Catenulispora sp. EB89: one gene and its partner. The protein of the gene in region 2 interacts with the protein of the main gene of each other region in a pairwise test. Links are inferred from orthologs where the notes say so. Each region holds a gene or a part of one and is shown on either strand. Other genes may lie near its edges.

Region 1 (3,555 bases), on a different replicon or contig from region 2:
GACGGAGTCGTCGTCCTTCGACATGGCCAGCTGGGTGCGGCGGCCGCCGAGGGTGACGGTCACGTCGACGTCGCCCTCGTCCAGCACCTTGGCGGTCTCGGCGTAGGCGGCCGGCGGCGGGGCGTCCTCGGCGTGGAAGAGCTCGAAGTGCACGTGCCCGCGCGTCACCCCGCGCTCGGCCAGCACCTCCTTGGCGGTGTCGACCATCGCCATCGGCCCGCAGAGGTAGTAGTGCGCCTCAGGGCCCGGCGACGCCGCGGCCAGCAGCTCCGGCAGCCGCTCGGCGTCGATCCGCCCGGTCAGCAGCGCCGCCTCGCGCGGCTCGCGGGAGAGCACGTGCAGCACCATCAGCCGTTCGGCGTAGCGATCCTTGAGATCGGCGAGCTCCTCCAGGAACATGACAGTGGCGGCAGTCCGATTGCCGTAAATCAGAGTGAAGCGATCCCCGCGAGCCAACGCGACCTCGGCCATGGCCAAGACCGGCGTCACCCCGCTCCCGGCGACGATACCGACGTGCTCAGGGCCCTCCTGCAAGACGAAACGCCCCGCCGGCGGCAGCACATCCACGAGGTCCCCGACCCCGAGCTTGCCCGCCGCGATCTCCCCGAACCCCCCGGGCCCGAGCTCCTTGACCGCGATGCTCAGCGTCGCGGCCCCATCGCCCCACGGTGCGGCACACAGCGAATAGGCCCGCCGAGCCTCGACCCCGCCGAGCTCCACCCGCACCGTCACATGCTGCCCCGGCACGAAGCGGAACCCGTCCCGCTCCCCCGCGGGCACCTCGAACACGACGCGCACGGCGTCATCAGTGAGCCGGTCCAGGCCGACGACAGGAAGGAAGGTCACAGCGCTCTCACAGGGGACTAGATCACAGGGACTTAATGGCCCCGAACGGCTCCCCGCACGCCCGACAGGCACGCAGGGACTGGCACGGGGTGCTGCCGAACGCGCTGATCTCGCGCGTGTCGGCACTGCCGCAGCGGGGGCAGGCGGGGGCGGCGGCGGCGGTTCGAGCTGCGGCCTGGGCTGCGCGATTTTGGAAGGGCGGGTGGGGGGCGGGGGAAGGAGAGACAGGACTGCTGCCAGCCGACGCGCGATCAGATGCGCCGCCGGACTCGACCGCGCGCCCATCGCCGACGCGCCCGATCGTCACGGCGACCGGACCGCCCGCGTGCCGTGCCGCGCCGGTCGGCGGGGCGATGCCGTGCTCGGCGAGCTTGCGGCGGCCGGCGGCGCTGATCCAGTCGGTGCTCCAGGGGGGTGACATCGCGGTGCGTGTGCGCACCTCGATCTCGGAGGCACCGGACTCGCGGAGGCGGTTCGCGACCGCTGTGCGGACGTCGGTAGCGATGACTTCGGTGGCCGGGCAGCCCACGAACGTCGGGGTGATGCGCACCTCGACCGCGCCGTCGTCCGCGAGCGAGACGCCGCGGATGATGCCGAGGTCGCCGAGGGTCACCACCGGGAGTTCCGGGTCGGGGACCGCCGATGCGGCGGCTTCCAGCGCCGCCAGGTCGAGCGCCATGCGCTGCTCGACAATCGCCATCTTCGCCACCTCCGTCGTCTTCTCGCGTCTACCAGCTAGCCCCGGGGTACTGCCGGTGCAGCGCCTGCATCTCGCCCAGCAGCAGCCCGAATCCCTCGCTGTGCCGTCCGGTGCGCCCGCCGTGCGGCTGCCAGCCGTCGGCCGGCATCGTCAGGGTCGCGGCTTCGACCACGCCGGCGACCGAGGCCTCCCACGCGGGCCGCAGCGTGCGCGGGTCGACCGCGACGCCGGATTCCACCAGCGCGGAGGCGATCGGATCCGCGAAGAACAGTTCCGCCGTGTACGGCCAGAGCTGCTCCAGTCCGGTCTGCATGCGGCGGTGACTCTCCTCGGTTCCGTCGCCGAGGCGCAGCGTCCACTGCACGGCGTGGTCGCGGTGGTAGGCGACCTCCTTCACCGCCTTCGCCGCGAGCGCGGAGAGTTCCGGGTCCGTCGAATCGCACAGGGCCGCGTACAGCTCGCTCTGGTACGTCGCGAAGTACAGCTGCCGCGCGATGGTCGCCGCGAAGTCGCCGTTGGGCTGCTCCACCAGCAGCACGTTGCGGAACTCCCGCTCCGTGCGCAGGAACGCCAGGTCGTCCTCAGAACGCCCTGCGCCCTCTAGAGAGCCCGCATACGTGAGCAGCGTCCGCGCCTGTCCCAAGAGGTCCAGCGCGAGGTTCGCCAGGGCGACGTCCTCCTCCAGCTCCGGAGAATGCGCGCACCACTCCGACAGCCGGTGCGACAGGATCAGCGCGTCGTCGCCCAACTGGAGCGCGTACTGCGCAACCGGCGCAGAGGACTCAGAGGGCTCTGTAGAGGTAGTCACAGGTTCTTCACGCCTTCCGGAACCCGGTAGAACGTCGGATGCCGATAGACCTTGTCCGCAGCCGGGTCGAAGAAGGGCTCCTTCTCGTCCGGCGAGGAAGCGGAGATCGCAGCCGCCGGGGCGACCCAAATGGAGACCCCCTCGCCGCGCCGCGTATAGAGATCTCGCGCATTGCGCAGCGCCATCTCCGCGTCCGAGGCGTGCACGCTCCCGACGTGCTGATGCGACAGCCCACGCCGCCCGCGGATGAAGACCTCCCACAGAGGCAGACCGCTACTCACGCCGCCACGTCCCTCTCACTGTCACTGTGCTTGGCCGCATAGGCCATAGCCGCCTGCCGAACCCACTCGCCGTCCTCGTGCGCCTGCACCCGCGCCGCGACGCGCTGCCGGTTGCACGGCCCGTTGCCGGCCAGGATCTCCTGGAACTCCGTCCAGTCGATCACGCCGAAGTCGTAGTGCCCCCGCTCCTCGTTCCACCGCAGGTCCGGGTCCGGGATGGTGAGCCCCAGCGCCTCGGCCTGCGGGACGCTGATGTCGACGAAGCGCTGCCGCAGGTCGTCGTTGGAGTGCCGCTTGATGCGCCAGGCCATGGACTGCGCGGAGTGCGAGGACTCGGCGTCCGGCGGGCCGAACATCATCAGCGACGGCCACCACCAGCGGTCCAGCGCGTCCTGCGCCATGGCGTGCTGCTCGGGCGTGCCGTGCGCCAGGTCGTTGAGCAGCTCGAAGCCCTGCCGCTGGTGGAAGGACTCCTCCTTGCAGATGCGCACCATGGCCCGCGCGTAGGGACCGTAGGAGCAGCGCTGGAGCGGGATCTGGTTGATGATCGCCGCGCCGTCCACCAGCCAGCCGACGGCGCCGATGTCGGCCCAGGTCAGCGTGGGGTAGTTGAAGATCGAGGAGTACTTCTGACGCCCGTTGTGCAGCGCGTCGAGCAGGTCGGCGCGGTCCACGCCGAGCGTCTCGGCGGCCGCGTAGAGGTAGAGCCCGTGCCCGGCCTCGTCCTGCACCTTCGCCAGCAGGATCGCCTTGCGCCGCAGCGAGGGGGCGCGCGTGATCCAGTTGCCCTCCGGCTGCATCCCGATGATCTCGGAGTGCGCGTGCTGCGCGATCTGGCGCACGAGCGTCTTGCGGTACGCCTCCGGCATCCAGTCCCGCGGCTCGATCCGCTCGTCGGCGGCGATCAGCCCGTCGAAGCG
Region 2 (3,457 bases):
GACCGCGGCGGCGTTCCACAGTGCCTTGCTCCTATCGCGTGCCCGGCGGTGGGAGGACGCGGTCGGCGTGCTCGCTCCGCTCAGTGGGAGATTGCGCTGGGCATCGCTGAAGTGCGCCGAGGCTTTGCTCCGGCTGGGCCGGATCGAGGAGGGTATCGAGCTCGCGCTGAAGTGGGAGCCGCCGAAACGAGATCTGACCGCCTGACCACATGGCCTGCCCGACCGCCTGCTTGCCTGATCGCCTGACTGCTTGCCCGACCACCAAGCCGACCGCCCGACCGCCCGGCCGCTTGCCCGGCCGCCTGACCGCTTGCCCGACGGCCCGACCACTCGCCCGACCGCCTGCTTGCCTTCCCGCTTGACCGACCGCCCGACCGCCCGACCGCTCGCCCGCTCGCCCACTCGCCCGCCTGACCGCTTGCCCAACCGCCCGACCACACGCCCGCCTGACTGCTTGCCCAACCGCCCGACCGACCGACGGCCCGACGGCCTGACCGCTTGACCGACCGACCGACTGCCTGACCGCTTGACCGACCGACCGACTGCCTGACCGCTTGCCCGACCGACCGCCGCCCGCCGCCCGCCCACCAGCTCGGCCGCCTGCCCGCCTGACCACACATCGGCTGTCCGCTCACCGACAGCGGGCAGCCCGGCATCGCGCGCGAAAGCCCCGCCCTCCGCATCCGGAAGGCGGGGCTTCGGCACGTCAGCAGCTCAGCGCCGCCGGCGCAGCACGCCAGCGCCCATCGCCCGAGGACCGAGTGGAGCGCGGCCGGGCGGTGACGCGGGTGGTGCGGTGGTGCGGGCGGTTCCGCGCGGATCGGGGCGTCGGGGCCCGGACCGGCTGGTCCTCAGATCTGGCCGCGCAGCTTGGCCAGGGCCTCGGCGAGGATCTGGTCGCCGTCCTCGGCGGAGCGGCGTTCGCGGACGTACGCCAGGTGGGTCTTGTAGGGCTCGGTGCGCGAGCGCGCCGGGGGGTTGTCCTTGTCCGGGCCGGCGGGGAAGCCGCAGCGGGGGCAGTCCCAGGTGTCGGGGATCTGCGCGTCGCTGGCGAAGGAGGGCTTGGTCTCGTGCTTGTTCACGCACCAGAAAGAGACGAACACCCGAGGGGCGCTCTCGCCGCGCTCGGCCTCCCCCATCGGTCCCGCACCGACGCGGCTGCCTCGGATCGCGTTTCCACTTGCCACTGTCTGGTCTCCCTTGGGTTCCGATCTACACGCCCCGCCGCCCCTGGGTGCCCGAGCGCCCGTGGAGATGCGGTGCAGACAGTGTAGGCATGTGCTGATGCACGATTCAGCAGGACCAGCCGGAAATCGCCGCCTTGGCGCTGCGATAAACGGACAAATAGGGGCGGAAGTCAGGGTTTCGTTATCGAAGCGCGACTGCTGGTGGCGTCCGTGCGGACTGGCGCCGATGACGCGGCGTGTGCGGTTTCCGAGGGCCCGCAAGGGTTTTCGACCACGCGGCACGCACTGGCGGACACCCTGTGCGAGCGAATCCGGGTCGGCGCGCGGCGTGACGGGGAACGCGTCGGGAAAACGCGTCAGGAGACGCAGCGGGAGAACACGGCCGGAGAAAACCCGACCCCCGCCTCACCCCACCGCCGAGTACCGGTGCTCCGGACGCCCGGTCGTCCCGTAGCGCAGCTGCAGCCGCACCACCCCGTGCCGAGTCAGATAGCTGAGATAGCGCTGCGCCGTCGGACGTGAGATCCCCACTCGCTCGGCCACCTCCGAGGCCGACACGTCGCCGCCCGCCGCCCGCACCGCGTTGCGCACCAGCTCCAGCGTCGGCGCCGAGTGCCCCTTGGCCGGGAGCGCCGGGAGCGCCGGCTGGCCGCGCAGCAGCCCGAACAGCTCGTCCACGTCGGCCTGGTCGGCGTCCGCGTCGTCCAGCGTCTCCATCCGGCGCCGCAGGTCCAGGTAGGAGGTCAGCTTCTCGGCCATCGCCGGGTAGCCGAACGGCTTCACCAGGTAGTGCACGGCCCCGAGCTGCATCGCGGTGCGCACCGTGCTCACGTCGCGGGCCGCCGTGATCACCACGAAGTCCGGGCGCGGGCCGGACTCGCCCGACTCCGGCGCCTCCAGCAGCTTGCGGATCACCCCGAGCCCGTCGCCGTCGGGCAGGTACACGTCCATCAGCACCAGGTCCGGCCGCAGCACCTCGATCAGGTCCAGGGCCGCCTCGGCGGAGTGCGCCTGGCCGCAGACGGCGAAGCCGGGGGTGCGGTCGACGTACGCGGCGTGGATCTTCGCGACCCGGTAGTCGTCGTCGACGACCAGGACCCGCACGGTCCCGGCGACGGCGCCGTGCGACGACTGGGGTGAAGGCGGGCCGGCAGCGGCCATGGCGGCGCTCATCGTGGTCTCGTGCCTCCTCCGGTGCTCAGCAGCGTCCCCCGGTTCTCGGCAGCCTTCGGCAGCCGCACGGTGAACACCGCGCCGGGCCCCTCCGACGCCGTGATGCTACCCCCGAGACGCTGCACCAGCCGATGCACCAGGGCCAAACCGAGACCCCTTCGCATCGAACCCGTTGCCGGCTTGGTGGTGAAGCCGTCGGTGAAGACGTGCTCGGCCGCCCCGGCCGGGACGCCGGGGCCGTTGTCGGCGACGCGGACGCCGATCCCGTCGTCGTCCTCGACGATCGAGACCAGCACCCGCCCCTGCTTGCCGGGGTCGACGCCGGGCCCGGAGACGGCGTCGAAGGCGTTGTCGATCAGGTTGCCCAGCACCGTGGTCAGCGCCTGCACCTTGTCCGGGGTGTCGCCGAGCCAGGTGTCGTCGGTCAGCTCCAGCTCCACGCCGCGCTCCCCGGCGACCGCGGCCTTGGCCAGGATCAGCCCGACCAGGACCGACGGCGCGATCCGGGAGCGCACCGACTCGGCGAACGCGGCCTCGGCCCCGGACAGGTCGGTGAGGAACTGCAGCGCCTCGTCGGTCTCGCCGAGCTCCAGCAGGCCGGCGACGGTGTGCATGCGGTTGGAGAACTCGTGCTGCTGGGCCCGCAGCGCGTCGGTGAGGCTGGTGACGCTGTCCAGCTCGCGCAGCAGCCCGGACAGCTCGGTGCGGTCCCGCAGCGTGACCACCGCGCCGTGCGGCCGGCCGGCCAGCGTCACCGGCATCCGGTTCACCGTCAGGTAGTAATCGTCGGTCAGCACGACCTGGTCCTTGCCCTCGATCTCGCCGGAGAGCAGGTCCTGCAGCCGCCCGGGCGGCACGACGTCCTCCAGGTAGCCGCCGACCCCGCCGAACATCGGCAGGCCCAGCAGCCGCCGCGCCTCGTCGTTGACCATGCTGACCCGGCCGGCCCGGTCGAAGGCGATCATGCCCTCGCGGATGCCGTGCAGGACGGCCTCGCGCTCCTGCAGGAGCTTGGAGATCTCGTCGAGCTCCAGGCCGAAGGTGCGGCGCTTCAGGCGGCGGGCCAGGGCGTAGGAGGCCAGCGCGCCGACGCCGAG

The links.
Region 1: the proteins of ABH920_RS46445 (region 2) and paaC interact in binary tests that used the Escherichia coli proteins (3 or more experiments, as listed by UniProt). The link is inferred for Catenulispora sp. EB89 from one-to-one orthologs.

What each region holds. Positions count from the first base shown.
Region 1 is NZ_JBGCCU010000004.1:238,723-242,277, forward strand. The notes cover bases 465-3,464. They hold paaC (1,2-phenylacetyl-CoA epoxidase subunit PaaC), read right to left. Parts: upstream 2,355-3,464; coding sequence 1,575-2,354; downstream 465-1,574. Other genes in these bases: ABH920_RS10700 (2Fe-2S iron-sulfur cluster-binding protein), read right to left, coding at 465-846; paaD (1,2-phenylacetyl-CoA epoxidase subunit PaaD), read right to left, coding at 869-1,546; paaB (1,2-phenylacetyl-CoA epoxidase subunit PaaB), read right to left, coding at 2,351-2,635; paaA (1,2-phenylacetyl-CoA epoxidase subunit PaaA), read right to left, coding at 2,632-3,464. In the rest of the region: more of ABH920_RS10700, read right to left, coding at 1-464; more of paaA, read right to left, coding at 3,465-3,555. UniProt on the Escherichia coli protein: Component of 1,2-phenylacetyl-CoA epoxidase multicomponent enzyme system which catalyzes the reduction of phenylacetyl-CoA (PA-CoA) to form 1,2-epoxyphenylacetyl-CoA. The subunit C may be essential for structural integrity of the alpha subunit.
Region 2 is NZ_JBGCCU010000039.1:79,061-82,517, reverse strand. What follows is about bases 471-3,372. They hold ABH920_RS46445 (response regulator), read right to left. Parts: upstream 2,349-3,372; coding sequence 1,593-2,348; downstream 471-1,592. Other genes in these bases: ABH920_RS46440 (ATP-binding protein), read right to left, coding at 2,357-3,372; ABH920_RS46450 (RNA polymerase-binding protein RbpA), read right to left, coding at 852-1,187. Outside these bases: ABH920_RS46455 (hypothetical protein), read left to right, coding at 1-205; more of ABH920_RS46440, read right to left, coding at 3,373-3,457. UniProt on the Escherichia coli protein: Member of the two-component regulatory system DpiA/DpiB, which is essential for expression of citrate-specific fermentation genes and genes involved in plasmid inheritance.